Regions from separate parts of the Peribacillus sp. TH27 genome, predicted to be linked through region 3. Evidence: riboswitches for the same ligand, from Rfam matches in the RefSeq annotation. Region 3 holds a riboswitch; each other region holds the start of a gene.
What was found. Region 3 has a riboswitch for S-adenosylmethionine ahead of mtnK (S-methyl-5-thioribose kinase). Riboswitches for the same ligand answer to the same signal wherever they lie in the genome.
Positions count from the first base shown of each region.

Region 1: linked by a shared signal. The riboswitch ahead of JFU24_RS14745 (methionine ABC transporter ATP-binding protein) and the one ahead of mtnK (S-methyl-5-thioribose kinase) in region 3 are both predicted to bind S-adenosylmethionine.
Region 2: linked by a shared signal. The riboswitch ahead of JFU24_RS18640 (methionine ABC transporter ATP-binding protein) and the one ahead of mtnK (S-methyl-5-thioribose kinase) in region 3 are both predicted to bind S-adenosylmethionine.
Region 4: linked by a shared signal. The riboswitch ahead of JFU24_RS28400 (YezD family protein) and the one ahead of mtnK (S-methyl-5-thioribose kinase) in region 3 are both predicted to bind S-adenosylmethionine.

Region 1 covers NZ_JAEKEV010000002.1:2,795,953-2,800,631, reverse strand. The annotation lists gene JFU24_RS14750 (hypothetical protein) at 1-80, shown strand, start outside; SAM riboswitch class I at 2,034-2,146, shown strand; gene JFU24_RS14745 (methionine ABC transporter ATP-binding protein) at 2,550-3,572, shown strand; gene JFU24_RS14740 (methionine ABC transporter permease) at 3,586-4,236, shown strand; gene JFU24_RS14735 (MetQ/NlpA family ABC transporter substrate-binding protein) at 4,258-4,679, shown strand, end outside.
Region 2 covers NZ_JAEKEV010000002.1:3,603,140-3,607,818, reverse strand. The annotation lists gene JFU24_RS18655 (hypothetical protein) at 42-245, opposite strand; gene JFU24_RS18650 (MetQ/NlpA family ABC transporter substrate-binding protein) at 349-1,182, opposite strand; gene JFU24_RS18645 (methionine ABC transporter permease) at 1,198-1,866, opposite strand; gene JFU24_RS18640 (methionine ABC transporter ATP-binding protein) at 1,859-2,893, opposite strand; SAM riboswitch class I at 3,074-3,186, opposite strand; gene JFU24_RS18635 (O-acetylhomoserine aminocarboxypropyltransferase/cysteine synthase family protein) at 3,304-4,614, opposite strand.
Region 3 covers NZ_JAEKEV010000002.1:5,366,460-5,371,138, reverse strand. The annotation lists gene JFU24_RS27325 (pyridoxal phosphate-dependent aminotransferase) at 1-245, opposite strand, end outside; SAM riboswitch class I at 972-1,126, shown strand; gene mtnK (S-methyl-5-thioribose kinase) at 1,207-2,409, shown strand; gene mtnA (S-methyl-5-thioribose-1-phosphate isomerase) at 2,424-3,470, shown strand; gene JFU24_RS27310 (LCP family protein) at 3,666-4,553, opposite strand; gene JFU24_RS27305 (lmo1851 family serine protease) at 4,668-4,679, opposite strand, start outside.
Region 4 covers NZ_JAEKEV010000002.1:5,607,704-5,612,382, forward strand. The annotation lists gene JFU24_RS28385 (SDR family NAD(P)-dependent oxidoreductase) at 1-542, shown strand, start outside; gene JFU24_RS28390 (TetR/AcrR family transcriptional regulator) at 716-1,159, shown strand; gene ssuE (NADPH-dependent FMN reductase) at 1,727-2,263, shown strand; SAM riboswitch class I at 2,596-2,704, shown strand; gene JFU24_RS28400 (YezD family protein) at 2,883-3,026, shown strand; gene JFU24_RS28405 (phosphoadenylyl-sulfate reductase) at 3,241-3,918, shown strand; gene sat (sulfate adenylyltransferase) at 3,947-4,679, shown strand, end outside.

The DNA.
Region 1 (4,679 bases), 2.6 Mb from region 3:
ATAATCCCGAACAATTAAAAGAGATTTTAATTGTTTTAATCAATGAACTCGCAGCTACGCGTGAAATGAATGGCCACTGACAAACGATATGCCTCAGCTTAAAACAACAGTTTCCCAGCCCCAGCAAGATCCATGTCCTTAATAATGTTCCTCAAGAAAGGGGCTGATCGGTTCTTTTGTGTGTTTCGTATCGCGGGGCGATATAACATGCAAATAAATCTACAGAACCTTCATCTTTAATAGAAAGAGGGAGCCGATATGCGACAGGATATACATCCGAATGAATGAGCATCCTCTTCCAAGGAAGTGGCAGAAGAAGTGGAGATACAAAATCCACTGTTTGAAAGTATGTTTAAAACTTAGAGCGATATGGATAGGAGCTGTTAAAAGATAGCGATTGGCATATCTTCGTTCAATCCGATATCGAAACGCTTATAGCGTTACGCGATACGGGCAATCCCCTAGACGATAGAGAGAAGAACCCTTGTATCAAGAAAAAGAAAGATTGGTAGGAACCAATGAAACAGAAATAGCGATACCCGATACATATGACAATTTATTTAACCCATGTTCCCATTCAATTAAAAGAGATCTTAATGTTATTAACCAATGAACTCGCGCTCCGCGTGAAATGAACATCTAACTGACAAACGATATGTCATAGCTTAAAACTGAACAACAAAGAACCCATTACGAAACATTACTGTAATAAGAAAAAGGTTTAATTACCTTTTTTTTAGTCTCCTTTACGATATTCAGGTGTTAATTTGCGTTAATAACTATTTAAACCTAAGGCAATCAAATCAAAAGTAGAAATTCCTTTGTTCCAACTATTCGGAATCACCAAATTCAAATTTCAACAATTTCCCGAGAAATATCTACAAATTCTGAGTAGATATCGACAAAATTAGAAGCTTTAAAAGAGATAACGATACCCGATATATATGACAATTTATTTAACCCATGTTCCCATTCAATTAAAAGAGATCTTAATTTTTAACCAATGAACTCGCAGCTCCGCGTGAAATGAACATCTAACTGACAAACGATATGTCATAGTTAAAACTGAACAACAAAGAACCCATTACGAAACATTACTGCAATAAGAAAAAGGTTTTATTACCTTTTTTTTAGTCTCCTTTACGATATTCAGATGTTAATTTGCGTTAATAACTATTTAAACCTAAGGCAAGCAAATTAAAAGTAGAGATTCCTTTGTTCCAACTATTCGGAATCACCAAATTCAAATTTCAACAATTTCCCGAGAAATATCTACAAATTCTGAGTAGATATCGACAAAATTAGAAGCTTCTAAATAGCGATTTGTTTTTGCTGATAAGTAGACATACTATAGAATTCAAACTCTACCGAGTGTTTTTTAATTAAAAGAAATAAACTCTTCTAAGGAAAGAGCTTTTATAATAGTGCTAAAGATGAAAAAACACATGTTTAGTCTTCCTTCGCTGTAATAATAAATAACTTTTATTATTACAGATATGAGGGCAAAGGGTCCTCACACATTTAAAACAGATGCAAAAAAGTTTATAACCGCATATATATGGTACTATTTATTATTGTTTTTTCTTTTTTCTTTTTTGATACTAAACGTACCGAAAGTTTGCTATCAAAAAATGGTCAAAAACTCAAAAATAAACGTAAACCCCAATCAAAAGATTATAAGAGTGGGGGGCGCAGGGAGCTCCCCGCATGGATAAGGCAGACCGTGAGTAGCAACCTGAATAGTGAGTTTGCCAAAGGTTTGCCGTTATTTCATCAAGATACAGAGCTTTCCTTATGAGGAAGGAAGTCCTGATCCTGACTGACTTCGTAATGTTTTCGTTTTTTTGTAATAGAGTCTATGCCTAGGTTACCCGTATACATGGTATGCAGGGCAAAATCTGACCTGTCTTAAGGTATAGTTAAATGAACGATTAAAAATTATACTGTAAAAATATTTTAGATTATTCAAAATAGAGTTGACATTAGTAAAATTTGAATATATAGTGAGGAACATAATTAAATAAATACGTTATTTCTTATCAAGAGATGTGGAGGGACTTGGCCCTATGATACCTCGGCGACTGGGTTTTTACTTTTGTAAAAATACTGTGCTAATTCCAACGGACGAAAGTTTGAAAGATAAGAAGGAGCTTTTCTTAGATAATTAAATTAAGAGTTTACTCTTTTTTATTTCTAAAAGAGGCCTCTTCTGTCTGATGACGGAAGAGGCCTCTTTTGTTTATTCAGAATGTATATGGTTATTTGGAGAATTGGTGCAATTATTAGTAGGTTTCACGCACTAATCGTGAATTATAAGCAATTACTCGTGAGTTTGACAGATTAACTCGTGAGTTTCGCGCAATTACTCGTGAGTTTCGCGCAATTACTCGTGAGTTTCACGCAATTACTCGTGAGTTTCACACATTTACTCGTGAATTGTGAGCAATTACTCGTGAGTTTCGAAAATTTAACCCTATCATTATGAAACTTTGCAAAGCTCTTCTCTGGATAATGAATTCGTACAAATAAACAGCGTGGGGGGAGACAGAATGATTGAATTTCAAAATGTTAAAAAGGTATATAAAACAAAGAAACAGACTGTTGAAGCTTTGAAAGGAATTAATTTGACAGTTGAAAAAGGCGATATTTTTGGTGTTGTCGGTTATAGTGGAGCCGGAAAAAGTACGTTGATTCGGTTAGTCAATCTACTCGAACACCCTTCAGATGGACAGGTTATTGTTGGGGGGAAGGATTTAACCAAATTGAACCCGAAGGAATTACGGGCAGAAAAGAAAAAAATTGGCATGATTTTTCAACATTTTAACTTACTTAACTCAAAGACAGTTTTTGATAATATTGCCATGCCGCTAGTTTTATCGGGAACCCCTAGTAAAGAAATCAAAGAGCGGGTAGGCGAGTTGTTAGAGTTCGTTGGCTTATCAAGTAAAGCAAGGAGTTATCCGGAACAATTGTCTGGCGGTCAAAAGCAACGAATAGGGATTGCTAGAGCGTTGGCTACCAACCCATCGATTCTTTTGTGTGATGAAGCGACGTCAGCATTGGATCCACAAACAACTAGTGCTGTACTGCAGCTCTTAAAAAAAATTAATAAAGAATACAATATTACCATTTTGCTAATCACTCATGAAATGTCTGTAATTAGGGAAATTTGCAATAAGGTTGCGGTCATGGAAGGCGGACGCGTGGTTGAACAAGGTTCGGTTTTCGAAGTTTTTGCGAAGCCCCAAACAGGTATCGCAAAAAACTTTGTACGAACTGTTATTCACGACGAGATCCCACAAAGTTTCCTGAAAAATACCGGATCATATATTCCGATTATTTGGAAAATTAACTTTATTGGTACTACATCAGGCAATCCTTTACTTTCAACCATCTCGAAAAAATATGATGTTCATTTAAGTGTTTTATCAGCTAATATTTCTGAAATTCAAGAAACACCTTTTGGAAATTTAATTATTGAAGTGACAGGGAACAAAAAAGAGGTGGACAAGGCTTATCAATATATTAAAGATGAGGGGATTCTCGTCCAGGAGGTGCAGATAAATGGGTAATACGCTTTGGGGAATGGAAATAACGGCAGACCAGCTGTCGACAGCTTTCGGTGACACACTTTATATGGTAGCCATCTCATTGATATTTTCCGGGCTGATTGGACTTCCGCTAGGAATCTTACTTGTCATTACAAGAAAGGGTCACATCCTGGAGAATAAATGGATCTTTAATGTATTGAACCCGGTCATCAATATATTGCGGTCGGTTCCTTTCATCATCTTGCTTGTAGCACTTATTCCGTTTACCAGAATGATTGTCGGCAGTGCGATCGGAACGAATGCGGCCATTGTTCCGCTAATCTTTTACGCGGCTCCTTATATTGCCCGGCTTGTGGAGAACTCCCTGTTGGAAGTGGACAAAGGGATCATCGAGGCAGCTCAGGCGATGGGGGCGACGACATGGCAAATCATTTATCGCTTTTTGATTCCCGAGGGACTTAGTTCGTTGATCCTTACATTTACAACAGCGACAATTGGCCTTGTTGGATCTACGGCCATGGCAGGTGCTGTCGGTGCAGGTGGGGTAGGAGATTTAGCCTTAGCTTACGGTTATCAAAGGTTCGATACGATGACGATGGTCGTCACAGTAGCGGCGCTCGTGATCATCGTTCAATTATTGCAATCCACCGGGAATTTTGTTTCAAGAAAAATCAGAAGAAGATAAAAATAACAGGAGGTAGGAGAAATGAAGAAAATCTTATTAACGATCATGGTATTGGCATTGGCCATTGTGGCTGCAGCATGCGGGAACGAAGAGGGTGCATCAGGCGGTTCGGATGATGTGAAAACAGTGAAAGTCGGTGTCAGCAGCGGGGATACGAGAACATGGGAATACATTGTTGACTTAGCGAAAAAGGATGGGCTGAATATCGAACTTGTTACTTTTAATGATTATATCCAACCGAACCTTGCGTTAAGTGAAGGAGAAATTGATGCGAATTCATTCCAAACAGTTGCCTACTTCGATGAATTTGTTAACGATCAAAATTTGAAATTAGAGGCCATCGGATCAACTGTTATTGCACCTATGGGCCTTTATTCGAAAAAACACAAAGATCTCAAAGATCTTCCAGATGGCGCTACGATAGCCGTTCCGAATGAAGCAAC
Region 2 (4,679 bases), 1.8 Mb from region 3:
TTACCTCTACAGACCGATCTTTTAAAGACTCTTTTATATGGTTAACCGTGAATTTTACGTTGTAGGTCAAGGACCATTTTGTTGCACTTTTCATGTTCCTTATCTCGTTCTTTCTCAACCTCGATACGGAGGTCTAAATTTCTGCTGTACTCATTATAGCCAATCCCATGTGATAACTGCATCGCTTTTTCCATTTCGCTTGTTACATTTAAATCTAAAGTATTGATAGTGAACCATCCTTTCAAATTTGTGAATCACTTTATTACTCTATTAACTCTATACCCTGTGTTTTCATCTTTAAACATAAAAAAACGACCTGAAGATTTCCAGGTCGTTCCTTACCATAAATTATTTAGTTGGTACGACTGCACCTTTGTATTCCTTTAGAATAAAATCTTGAATTTCTTTAGAATGTAATACTTCTACTAGCGTTTTGATTTCTTCTTTATTTTCATCACCTTTGTTAACAGCAATAACGTTCACATATGGTGATTCAGAGTCTTCAATAGCAATTGAATCTTTAAGCGGATTCAATCCAGCGTCAATCGCATAGTTAGAATTGATTAGAACGGCATCCCCTTCGCCACTCTCATAAATTTTCGGAAGTAAAGCTGCTTCATAATTCGCATCAAATTTAAGTTTTTTCTTATTTTCAACAATGTCTTTTGTTGTAGCTGTCGTTTTATCGATGCCTTCTTTTAATGTAATCAGGCCATTTTTTTCTAATAGAGATAACGCACGTCCGTGGTCAGCAACAGAGCTGCTCATAATAATTGTTGCGCCTTCTGGAAGTTTATCAATGCTTTTATATTTTTGTGAATATAGAGCAATCGGCTCGATATGAATTCCACCAGCATTAACGAAGTCATATCCATTTTCTTTAATTTGCCCCTCTAAATATGGAATGTGTTGAAAGTAGTTAGCATCCAATTCTTTATCGTTTAAAGCCTTATTCGGTAAAACATAATCTTGGAACCGTTTAATTTCCAACTCAATTCCTTTTTCTTCAAGAAGAGGTTTAGCTTTTTCAAGAATCTCAGCATGCGGAACATTGGATGCACCTACAACTAATTTTTTCGTCTCCTTTTCTGTATCGCTGCCACTGTTGTCCTTATCGGTTCCACAAGCAGCAAGAGCAATCGATAAAACAAGTAATAATGCAAATCCTAAAAACTTTTTCATCCTATTCATCTCCCTTTATCTTTTGTCTAATTTAGATGTAATCACATCTCCAATAATTTGAATAATGAAGACGATAATTAGTATAACAATCGTCGCTACAAGTGTAACGTCATTGTGAGTCCTTTGATAGCCGTCTAGATAGGCCAGATTACCAAGCCCGCCTGCACCGATAACCCCTGCCATTGCGGTATATCCAACCAATGCAATCGATGTTACCGTAATCCCTGAAATTAATGCTGGCATCGATTCTGGAAGAAGTACCTTCCAAATGATCGTGCTCGTTTTCGCTCCCATTGATTTAGCCGCTTCAATTACACCTTTATCGATTTCACGGAGGCCGATTTCAACCATACGTGCATAAAATGGTGCCGCCCCGATAATAAGGGCTGGTAAAGCAGCATCCTCACCGATCATAGAACCGACAAGCAATTTTGTGAAAGGTATGAGCAACACAATTAAAATAAGGAATGGAATGGAACGGAAAATATTAACGATAGCACTCATGGTCGTGTTAATTACCCGATTTTCCCACAAGTTACCTTTCCCTGTTAAAAACAGGACTAGCCCTAATAGTATGCCTATAAAAAAGGTTGCTAGTACTGAGATACTGGTCATATAAAGTGTTTCTTTTGTTGCTTCAATAATGTCTTCCCAATATACATTCGGTAATAATTCTTCAAGCATGAGTAATCACCTCCACGCCTACATGCTGTGCTTTAATGAATTCGATTGCGCGGAGCATTTCATCCTCATTGCCATCAAGGTGGATAAATAACGTTCCATATGAACCACTTCTAGTTTGAGATATTTTTCCTTGAACGATATTGACATCCAACTCAAAGTTACGTACCAGCCTAGTAATTAACGGACTCTCTGCATGATCTCCTACGAACGTCAATTGAATTACTTTTCCTGCTGGATAGCGTTCCAGCAAGTGTTCCATTGTTTCTTTTGTTTCTTCAGGCTCTGTTACCTGTTGAACGAAACGCTTCGTCATTTGTTCTTTCGGATTCTTGAAGACTTCCAGGACAGGTCCTTGTTCAACTACTTGACCACTTTCCATTACTGCAACGCGGTGACAAATTTTACGGATGACGTGCATTTCATGTGTAATCAAAACAATCGTTAGACCAAGACGCTTATTGATGTCCACAAGCAATTCAAGTATTGAATCGGTTGTCTGCGGGTCTAAAGCAGACGTCGCTTCATCGCACAGTAGCACTTTAGGATTGTTAGCAAGAGCCCTAGCAATCCCGACCCTTTGTTTTTGCCCTCCGCTTAATTGCGAAGGATATGCCTTTTCTCTTCCTTCAAGCCCAACTAACTTAATTAATTCATTCACACGCTTGATACGCTCATTTTTCGAAACCCCTGCAATTTCTAGAGGAAACGATATATTCTCCTGAACGGTTCTAGACCATAATAAATTAAAATGTTGAAAGATCATGCTGATTTCTTGTCGAGCTTTACGTAGCTTAGCACCTTTGATTTTGGAAATTTCTTTATCAGCCACCACAACGGATCCTTCTGTTGGTGTTTCCAATCCATTAAGCATCCTGATCAAAGTACTTTTCCCTGCTCCGCTGTAGCCAATAATACCGAAAATCTCGCCTTTATTTATTTCAACATTAACATTATTTACAGCCTTAATCGTGTCACTGCTTCCTTTTCCTGTTCGGAATAGCTTACTAACTTTTGTCAATGTAATCATTAATACTCACCTCTTTTATCCAATAAAACCTATGAACTTAGTTGATTTATCTTCATTATCAGCCTGTAAATATGATTTAAAACCGTTTTTCAATATTGCTATACATGTAAAGGTTTTCCCAAACTAAATAGAAAAAACCTTTCTGCATGAGCAGAAAGGCAGGTGAAAAAGCAGGCCTTTCTCTCATCTTCCAAAGCGATTAAACTTTGTGTGAATTGGCACCTTTCCAAGGAAATTTCCTTGTCGGTTGCCGGGTTTCATCGGGCACATCCCTCCACCTCTCTTGATAAGAGCTAATATATAGAATATTTGTACATCATTAAGTTCTTTAGTATGGAGAAATTTTATCATAGATAAAAAAGGAGCGCAATGTATAATATTTCTAGGAAAGAATGAACAGGTCTTTTTTATTAAACAGTTTTAGAAGTTAAGGAGACAATATTCGTCGCTTTTTCAATTGCCTGCTCTAAATCTTCTATTAAATCCTCTACGTTTTCAATACCAATCGATATGCGCACTTGATCAGCACTTACACCCGCTTTTGCTAAACCTACATCATTTAATTGTTGATGGGTCGTACTAGCAGGGTGGATAATTAAACTTTTAGCATCCCCTACGTTGGCTACATGCGACCATAACTCTACCGAATTGATAAGTTTTGCTCCAGCTTCGCGTCCACCTTGAATTCCAAAAGTCACAACAGATCCTGCTCCCTTAGGCAAATATTTATCCGCCAGCGCTTTATCAGGGTGACTTCCATTACTAGGGTGCGAAACCCAGTTCACAGCAGGATGATTTTCCAAATATTGAATAACAGACTTAGTATTCGAAAGATGCTCTTTCATTCTCACATGCAACGTTTCTAGCCCCAGCGTAAACTGGAACGCGCTTTGAGCACTTAACGTCGGCCCTAAATCACGAAGTAATTGCACACGAGCTTTTGTGATAAAGGCAGCAGGGCCGACTGCTTCAGAGTATACAATCCCATCGTAGCTTGGATCCGGTTCCGTAAAGCCAGGGTAGTTTGGTGAGTTCCAGTCGAATTTGCCCCCATCCACGATGATGCCTCCTAAGGTGGTTCCATTTCCCAAGAGCCATTTTGTAGCAGAGTGGATGACAATATCCGCTCCAAAATCAATTGGCCGGCAAAGGTATGGGGTAGCAAAGGTATTATCGATAATGAGTGGTATGCCCGCATTGTGAGCAATGTCCGCTACAGCCTCAATATCAAGAATCCTTAGACTTGGATTTCCAATTGTTTCCGCAAATATAGCCTTCGTTCTAGGCGTGATGGCTTTTTTGAAATTTTCAGGGTCATCAGGAGAGACGAACTTCACTTTTATCCCATATTTAGGAAGAGTATTTTCAAAAAGATTATACGTACCGCCATATAATGTAGAAGCGGACACTATTTCATCTCCTGCACCAGCAATATTTAGGATTGACAGTGTAATGGCAGCCATCCCACTTGCGGTTGCCAGTCCGCCGATACCACCTTCCAACAAGGCCATTCTTTCTTCGAAAACACTGACCGTAGGATTATGAAGTCGTGTATAAATATAGCCATTTTCCTTTAAGCCAAATAAATTTGCTGCATGGTCAGTATCTTTGAACAAGTATGCATTGCTTTGATAAATAGGCACTGCACGTGCACCCGTTTCATCTACTTGCAGACCCCCGTGAACACTCAATGTTTCGAAACGCAACTTTTTCTCTGCCATAAGATTTCTCCCCTTTTTCTATGGATTTAGTTGGATTTAAGAATCAGGCCTTCCTCTTTTAACAA
Region 3 (4,679 bases):
ACAGTCGCAGCTTCTTTTAAGTATTGATGTCCTCGGAAAGGAGAATATTTATGATTTATTGTATTTTCTGCAGCAGTCTGCAAACTTTTCACAATATGCTCTGGCGTCGGCTGGTCAGGATTTCCCTGCCCTAAATTAATGACATCATGACCTTGCTCTGTAATTGCCTTAACTTTTGCAACTAGAGAAGCAAAAAACTGCTTGGGTAGTTCCTGAAGCTGTCTGGATTTTTCGAATTGCATCATTAAACACCTTCTCTGAAATTTCTTGAAATTCTAGTCACAAATGATATATGTTTATCATAGTCTTGTAAAGTGTTTTTTTACATATAGAGGTTTTAAAAAATGAAATGGAAAATCTCCTTCCACCAAATGGATATGCCTTTGGATAACCCTATATTAACTTTCATTTCGCAGTACAAATGGATAGAAAACGCCGTCTAATCTAATCCGGATATAGTTATTTTACCTGAACTTTGAACAGTTGGATACGACTTAACTAGGTTGAATGAGATTGCGGATGAAGAAGCAGAAAAAACGATTACATTCATTTGTTATAACATACGTATACAAGGATGTCAGTGAGTCCATGCCGTTCAAGGTGCGGAAGTTCTATTCGTATCCGCCGAGTGGCCCAAACCGAGCCTCGATCATTAGGGACCGATATAGGGTCAGCCGTGCCATGGAGAACCAACCCTACATTTTAGCATTAAATCGTTCAGGGTCGATTTTATTAAACTATTTGCCGAACAATCCCTGATTATAGATCCATGGGGGAATATCGTAAGTGAAGCCGGCGAAGAAAGAACTCCTAACAGGTACCCTGGACCTCTCAAAAGTAACGGAAGCATGTAACAAAACTGAATTCGAAGAACGTCGTGCGGATTATTATTAAATTACCCATTGACAAACTATTTAAAAAGTTGATATTATTTTCCCGAAGATTAAAATTTCAGAAAACATTTACATTTACTCTTATCAAGAGCAGGCTGAGGGATAAAGGCCCTATGAAGCCCAGCAACCGACTGTAATACCATTGTGAAATGGGGCGGAGTTTCCGCCGGATTATAAATCCACAGGGCACGGTGCTAATTCCACCAGAAAGCAATATTTCTGGAAGATAAGAGGTCCGAAGCTAAAACTTCTGCCTCTTTCTATATGAAAGAGGCTTTTTCATTATTATTTTAAATATTTGGAGGGGAAAATAATGACTTTAAACCATTCGAACTTTGAATTACTGTCAAATGAAACTGCAATAACCCTTGCAAAAAAACTAGGGTTGGTCAAAACAGATGCCACTTTAAAATGTAGAGAGATAGGCGATGGAAACTTAAATTATGTCTTTCATATTACAGACACAGCCACAAAAAAAGGAATTATAATCAAACAAGCGGTTCCTTATGCAAAGGTACTTGGTGAAAGTTGGCCGCTGACCTTAAAAAGGGCTGCAATTGAAGCAAATGCACTTATCCATTTCAAGAGCTATTGTCCCGAATTTGTACCGCAAGTCTATTATTCAGATGAACAGCTTGCTATCACAATCATGGAAGACCTCTCACACTTAAAAATAGCGAGAACAGGCTTAATCGATGGCGATCAATTTCCATTACTATCGAAACATATTGGTGAGTATGTTGCCAAAACGGCATTTTACACATCTGATTTGCATTTAGAACCGTCTGCGAAAAAAGAAGTGGCCCGAAACTTCACGAATCCTGAACTCTGCAAAATTACTGAAGTTTTTGTTTTCACAGATCCTTTTTTTGAAGAACTACCGGGTGAGTATGAAGTAGAATTGACGGATGCTGCCAAAAGCATTTGGAATGATCAAGAAGTAATACTTGAAGTCGCTAAGCTGAAACAAAGCTTTGAAACCGAACAGGAAGCCTTACTTCATGGAGATTTACATACGGGAAGTATATTTGCAAGTGATACCGAAACGAAGATTATTGATCCTGAATTCGCTTTTTATGGACCAGTTGGGTTTGATCTTGGCCAATACACAGCAAACATTCTATTCCAGGCAGTTACACGTAATCCCGCTGGAAAAGAGGAAATTTTCACACACCTCCAAGAATTTTGGGATACTTTTGAAGAGACATATACTAGTCTTTGGAATACCCAAAACAAAAGTCCGTTTCGTCAAGTAAATGGTTATCTATCATATGTGCTCACTAAATTCAGAAAAGATGCATATGGTTTTGCTGGCTGCGAGCTGATTCGGAGAACAATAGGCTTATCTCATGTTGCAGATTTAAATGTTATTGAAGATAAAGAAACAAGAATCGCTGCCAAAACGGCTACATTGAAAATTGGTGCTTTTTTAATTAAAAAAAGGGAAGAATTGGATGTTCCAGCTGTGATTGAAGCATTGAAGCAACATACACTGCCTACCTATTCAACCCTTTAAAAGGAGAACTACATATGACGACGACAACAGCCTTACCTTATTCCGTTCAATGGGATGATACTCATATAACTTTATTAAATCAACAGGCCTTACCTACAATTACAGAATTCATTAAACTTTATTCCGTTGAGGATGTATTTGACAGCATTTTGACATTAAAGGTCCGCGGTGCCCCAGCAATTGGTCTAACTGCAGCATTCGGTGTCGCACTTGGAGCGAATCAGGATGGTTCAACTGATTTAGGGGAATTCAAACAAAATGTAACTACACATATTAAAAAACTAGCTTCTTCACGCCCTACTGCAGTCAACCTTTTTTGGGCGTTAAAAAGGATGGATAACATTTTGCAAGCAGCCAAGAGTATTCCAACTGCCAAAGAGGCACTTATACTGGAAGCAAAAGCAATCTTTACAGAAGATGAAGAAATGTGCCGAAAAATCGGGGAACATGGTTTATCCTTATTTGCTGAAGGAGATTCCATATTAACGCATTGCAACGCTGGGGGAATTGCCACTGCTCGCTATGGTACAGCCTTGGCTCCCTTCCATCTAGCGAAAGAAAGAGCCTTTCCGATAAAGGTATATGCATGTGAAACAAGACCTGTCCTGCAAGGGGCACGTTTGACTGCTTGGGAACTAATGCAATCTGGAGTGGACGTCACTTTAATCTCTGACAATATGGCTGCTCATACCATTCATCATAAACAAATCAATGGTATTATAGTTGGTGCTGATAGGATTGCGGCAAACGGAGATACTGCTAATAAAATCGGGACCTTGGGATTGGCAATATTAGCTAATCATTACGGTATCCCATTCTATGTGGCCGCTCCTTCAAGCACTTTCGACCTTTCCCTTGAATCTGGCACATCCATCCCGATTGAGGAGCGGAATGGGGACGAGATTACCTTCATTCAGGGAGTAAAGATAGCCCCAGATAATGTAAAGACATTCAATCCAGCCTTTGACGTCACACCGAATCATCTAATCACGAGCATCATAACAGAAAACGGTATTATTTCACCAGACTATGTGAAAAACATTCCGCTTTTTGTCAATTGAGCCAGGTTTCATCTTTTAGATGAAACTAATCATAACGAGGCGGAATCGCATATGTGATTTCGCCTCGTTCATTTTACTATGATATTTATATTTATTCTTGCGAGGTTCTTTATAAAAGATTATATATTATTAAATCAAGCTTAATTTTTCAAAAAATTGATTAAATATTAACAAATAGTGATCGATCAGCACTTCTTACCTTGAAAAAAATTCTTGAAGTGCCTCCTTATTTTTAGTGTAGTCCATTTTCAAAACTGCTCCAGATTGGGGATATATTTCATCTTTATAGCTTCCTTCAACTGGAATCCTTAAGGTTTCTACAGAATCTGGGGATTGGAAGACAACTTGAGAGCCCATTTCCATAATCGTTTTCATCCCAATATCCGTATCTAGGTAGGACATCCCTTTTTCAATAATACTAGGTAGGGCGACCATCCCTTCAAAGGATGAGATTTGATTAATAAATCCCGTTTTTAATTGAACTAATACTTCCTGTTGACGCGCGACCCGTCCAAAATCACTTTCATCATCATGTCGGAAACGGACATATTTCAATATTTCCTCACCATGTAATACATTTTTACCGCTGCTGGCTTCAATGCTCATATCATCAATAATTTCCTGATTCACATTTACCATCACACCATCTGGGGCAAGTAGGTCAACCATCTTTACGAATCCCTTAAAATCAATTACTGCAACATGATCGACTTTAACATCTAAGTTTTCTTGTATTGTTTTCTTAAGTAGTTCACTGCCACCATAATAATAAGCAGCATTTATTTTGTTATATCCGTATTTATAACCCGGTATTTTCACATAACTATCACGCATAATAGAAGCAAGTTTTAGCTTCTGCTGCTCAGGAAAGTAGCGTGCTAGTATCACAGCATCTGCCCGAGAATCCTCCTCTCCACGAGAATCGACACCAATCAATAGAAAAGTTTTCATACTTTCTTGGCTCTCTTCTTTAGAAAGGTTTTTTTCCGTATTTTTATTCTTATTTAATTGGGGAACAGGCGAATATGAACAACCAGCCAGCATTAAGACAATTAAACATATGAACAGTACCTTCTCTTTCATATCCTCACCTCATCGGTAAAAGTAACCATATTTTTCCCCTTTTATTGAAGTATTATGCAATTAACGATAAACAGCCTGTCAACGGTAATCGCTGACAGGCTGTTTATACTCAAATTATTTGATTTC
Region 4 (4,679 bases), 240 kb from region 3:
CATTGGTCAATATCGCTGTAGATGTTTATGGAAGAATTGATATTATGTTCAATAACGCTGGCATAGGTGCGGGTGGCATGATTCTTGAACAAAATATGGAAGGGTACTTTAAAACGATCGGAGTAAACCAACACGGTGTGGCTTTTGGCATCATGGCAGCCGGACGTAAAATGAAGGAACTAGGAAGTAAGGGAGTTATTATAAATACTGCTTCGGTGTTTGGCTATTTAGCTTCACATGGGACTTTCGCATACCAGGCTTCTAAAGGCGCTGTAAGAATGATGACACAAACAGCGGCTTTGGAATTGGGTGCTTATGGAATACGAGTAGTAGGTATCGCACCAGGCGGTGTGGATACTCCAATTATCCAAGGATATAAAGATATGGGAATCATCGATAAATTGAATGCAAGCCAAATGCGCGGCAAATTAATTAAGCCGGAAGCAATTGCGAATGCTGTTTATCTACTATCATTAGATGAAGCTGATGCGATTAATGGCAGTATTGTTATGGTTGATGATGGCTATGCATCTTTTAAATAATTTTGAAAAGGAAAACAGCGTCTTAATCCGACGATGTTTTCTTTTTATGTCTTATATGACTAATGCAAGTCTCATAGACCAAAGGTTATATTGACCGATTGGTATCATCAGGCTATTATGGAAAATAGATCGGACAAGCCGGTCTTATCTTTTATAAAAGAAGGTTGATATTTTTGAAAAAAGGGCAGCAAACAAAAGAACGGATCATTAATGTAGCCCGGACTCTTTTTGCCAGTAAAGGTTTTGACATGACCAGAACGAATGAAATCGCTTCTGCCTGTAATGTTTCCGAAGCTACGATTTACAAATACTTTGACAGCAAAAAAGATTTGCTTTTGGCTACGATTACTCCTAGTGAAAAAGAAGATGCGGAAGTTGAGACTAGCCACCTTTCTACGGATGAGCTTGTAGAGAATCACGTTATCACATTGATAAAAAAATTCTTGAAAATAAAGAACAGTATTCGATATTATTTCGAGAAACTCAATACGATCAAGAAATTTCTAAACAATATGTTGAGCAAATCTTCAAGCCAAATGCTAAGCTTATTGAACTTCAGAAGAGAATTGATACTGGAGAGATTCACTATATTTCCGATATTATCTTATTTAATGTAGGAATTATTTCTTTTACATTAGCTTTATCGACCCATTATGAGATTCATCAACAGAAAACGGAACCGTATTTTACTGAGGAAGGAATAAAGAGTATTGCTCAGCTTTTAGTATATGGGATTCATGGAAAAAGCAATAATACATAAATAAACGGTCATATTTAAGGCGTATGAGTCAACAAGCCGCAAATATGACCGTTGCTTTATCTACTATTAGTATTAGTTATTCAAGCTTGTACCTCTAGACTTGACGATACATTGTGCAAACTAGTGTAATCCGAAGAATGGAACTATACCTGTTATTTTGGAGATGCAAAAATTAAAAGGTCAAGGAAGAAACAGTTTTAAATTTCAGGAAAAATAGAGGGGGATAACTGATGAAAGTTTCTGAATAGGTTATTCACATTAATCCCGAGTTAAACACTTGACTTTTATTTTTCTGAATATTACGATGATTATATGATACATGACTTTACCTAGGCAGGGTTCTTATCCGATTTATGTGATTGAGTGATTTTTATTGAATCAGCAAGTCTTAACGCAGATAAGAAAATAATAGGAGGAAATTTATATGAGCGAAATCGTAATTTTATCGGGCAGTCCAGCGAGTCCATCAAGAACTGACATCTCTTTAAAACATGTTCGATCACTAGTTGAACAAGTGGGGTTTACCACTGCTTATTACTCTATAACGGATTTTTCCGCAGATGATCTATTCCAAGGCCGGTATAATAGTGAAGATATAATAAAGCTTTCAGAAAAAATTCAGGAAGCTAGAGGTATCATTATTGGTTCACCAGTATATAAGGCATCTTACACAGGCGTGTTAAAAGCTTTGATTGATTTGCTACCTGAGGGTGCATTTAAAAATAAGCCTGTTCTGCCAATTATGATTGGTGGAAGTAACAGGCATTTATTGGCGATTGATTACGCACTTAAACCTTTAATTTCAATTTTAAAAGGTGAGCCGTTGCAGGGCTTATATTTTGTAGATAAGGAAATAGATAAGCAGAATCCAGAAAGCCCAATTAAAGATGGCGAATTAGTTGATCGTGTGCAAAGTCAGGTGCAAGAATTTGTTGAAGCGATTCAATTAAGAAATAATTAAATGCTGTTAATAGACTAAAAGTAAAGGCTTAAGGTTTTGAACTATTTTTATTTTCATGAGATTAAAGATTATTTATGTACAATCATTAAAACTAATTAACCTTAACAATTAGGCCTTAAACAATTGTAAAAAGAGGTAAGTAATGAAATAGACTCATTTTTTTTAAGAGTTTCTCTTGAAAATGAGTCTATTTTCATATTTAACTTATACAATATCCGTTCAAGGAAAAGTGTGTATAATAATAACAGTTCACCCATTTTATTAATCCAAGTTATTTTATAAGAAAACTCCATTGACAAGGAATAAATATATGTTAATATTTAAAATAATAAAACTTATCCAGAGCGACGGAGGGAATTGGCCCTTTGAAGTCCAGCAACCTGCATGATGGATGCAAGGTGCTACATCCAACAAAATGTTGATCATTTTGGAAGATAAGGTAAAAAATATTACCTTGAAAATCTTTCCATCATGGAAGGGTTTTTATTTCTGTAAAATTCGTTTGCAAACCATAGCATTGTAAGATGTTTTGGAATATATAAATTTAAGAAAATGCATTTTATAAACGGGTCAGCTATACGATAAGCTAGTCTCGGATTTTCTTAAAGGAGGAACTGGCTTGGAAAAAGAGAATCAGCTGGAGGAAATATTTGAACGCCTACAAGAAATGCTTAAGTCGATGAAATATGGATCCATAACACTTATCGTCCAGGATGGTAAAATTATTCAAATGGAAAGAAATGAAAAGCTGAGAATTAAATAAGGTATCTGCTGACTAGAAAACTAGAGGTGGATTTAACTGATATAAAAGAGAGTATTAGTTAAATTCGTCTCTTTTTTCTAGGGTCTTTTAAGCGTTAAAAAACAACAGCGAGTATTAATCGCAAGTTACTCTATTCTGTGAAACATTTAGCAAGTTTTTAGAGGGGGCTTTAAGATTGTCTGCATTAGTAAACTATGAAAATTTCGACACAGAGATTTTGCCTGCATTTCCTGAGGACAGTGAGACAAAAGGTGCTTTAGAAGTTCTTGAGTGGGCAAATTCCCAATATGGTAACAAACTCATTTATGCATGTAGTTTCGGCATTGAAGGAATAGTACTTACGGATTTATTGGCAAAGGTCAATCCTTCAGCCAAAATTGTTTTTCTGGATACGGATGTTCATTTTGAAGAGACTTACAAATTAATTGAACAAGTTAAAAAGCGCTATCCGCAGCTTTCAATTGAAATGAAAAAGCCGGCATTGACGCTCGAGGAACAAGCAACTGAATATGGAGATGAGTTATGGCTCCGTGATTCAAATAAATGTTGCAGCATACGTAAGATCGCGCCGCTTACTGAGGTACTTTCAACGGCAACTGCTTGGCTCTCGGGACTACGCAGGGAGCAATCTGAAACAAGAGCATTAACGGAATATATTAATCAAGATAATAAGTTTAAATCAATTAAAATATGCCCGCTTATTCATTGGACATGGAAAGATGTATGGCGCTATGCCCATAAAAATGGACTTCCATATAATGTTCTTCACGATAATGGATATCCTAGTATTGGCTGTAAAACATGTACGGCACCTGCTATCAATGCCGATGATTTACGCTCAGGACGTTGGCAGGGCGCGCAAAAAACAGAATGCGGATTACATTTATCTTAATAAATAGAAAATTTAGGGGGAAATTAGTATGACAGTTAGCTTACCGCACGGAGGAACGTTGATCAATCGTTGGGAACCAGACTATGATATTACTAAAATAAACAACTCAATCGAAATTGATGAGATTGCTTTAAGTGACCTGGAATTAATAGGTACTGGGGCCTATAGTCCTATTAAAGGATTCTTTACAAAAGATGACTATCAAGCAGTGGTTAAGGATATGAGGCTTAGCAGCGGCCATGTTTGGAGCATCCCGATTACTTTGCCGATTACTGATGAAGTAGCAAAAGCTCTTACTCTAGGAGAAGAAGTAAAGTTGAATCATGAAGGAGAAACATACGGAGTTCTCATTATTTCTGATATCTTCAGACCTGATAAACAATTGGAAGCCACATTAGTTTATCAAACGGATGATGAGAAACATCCTGGTGTGAAAAATTTGTATAACCGTGGTGAAGTATATGTCGGCGGGGATATTAAATTAGTTAAACGAATCGAACGTCCACTATTCCAAGATCATTATTTGGATCCTGTTGACACAAGAAAAACTTTTGCTGAAAAAGGCTGGAAAACAGTTGTTGGATTCCAAACAAGAAATCCTGTTCACCGTGCACATGAATACATTCAAAAAACTGCATTGGAGATTGTAGACGGTTTATTTTTAAATCCGCTAGTAGGTGCTACTAAATCAGATGACATACCAGCTGATGTACGGATGGAGAGTTATAAAGTACTACTAGAGAAATATTATCCTAAGGATC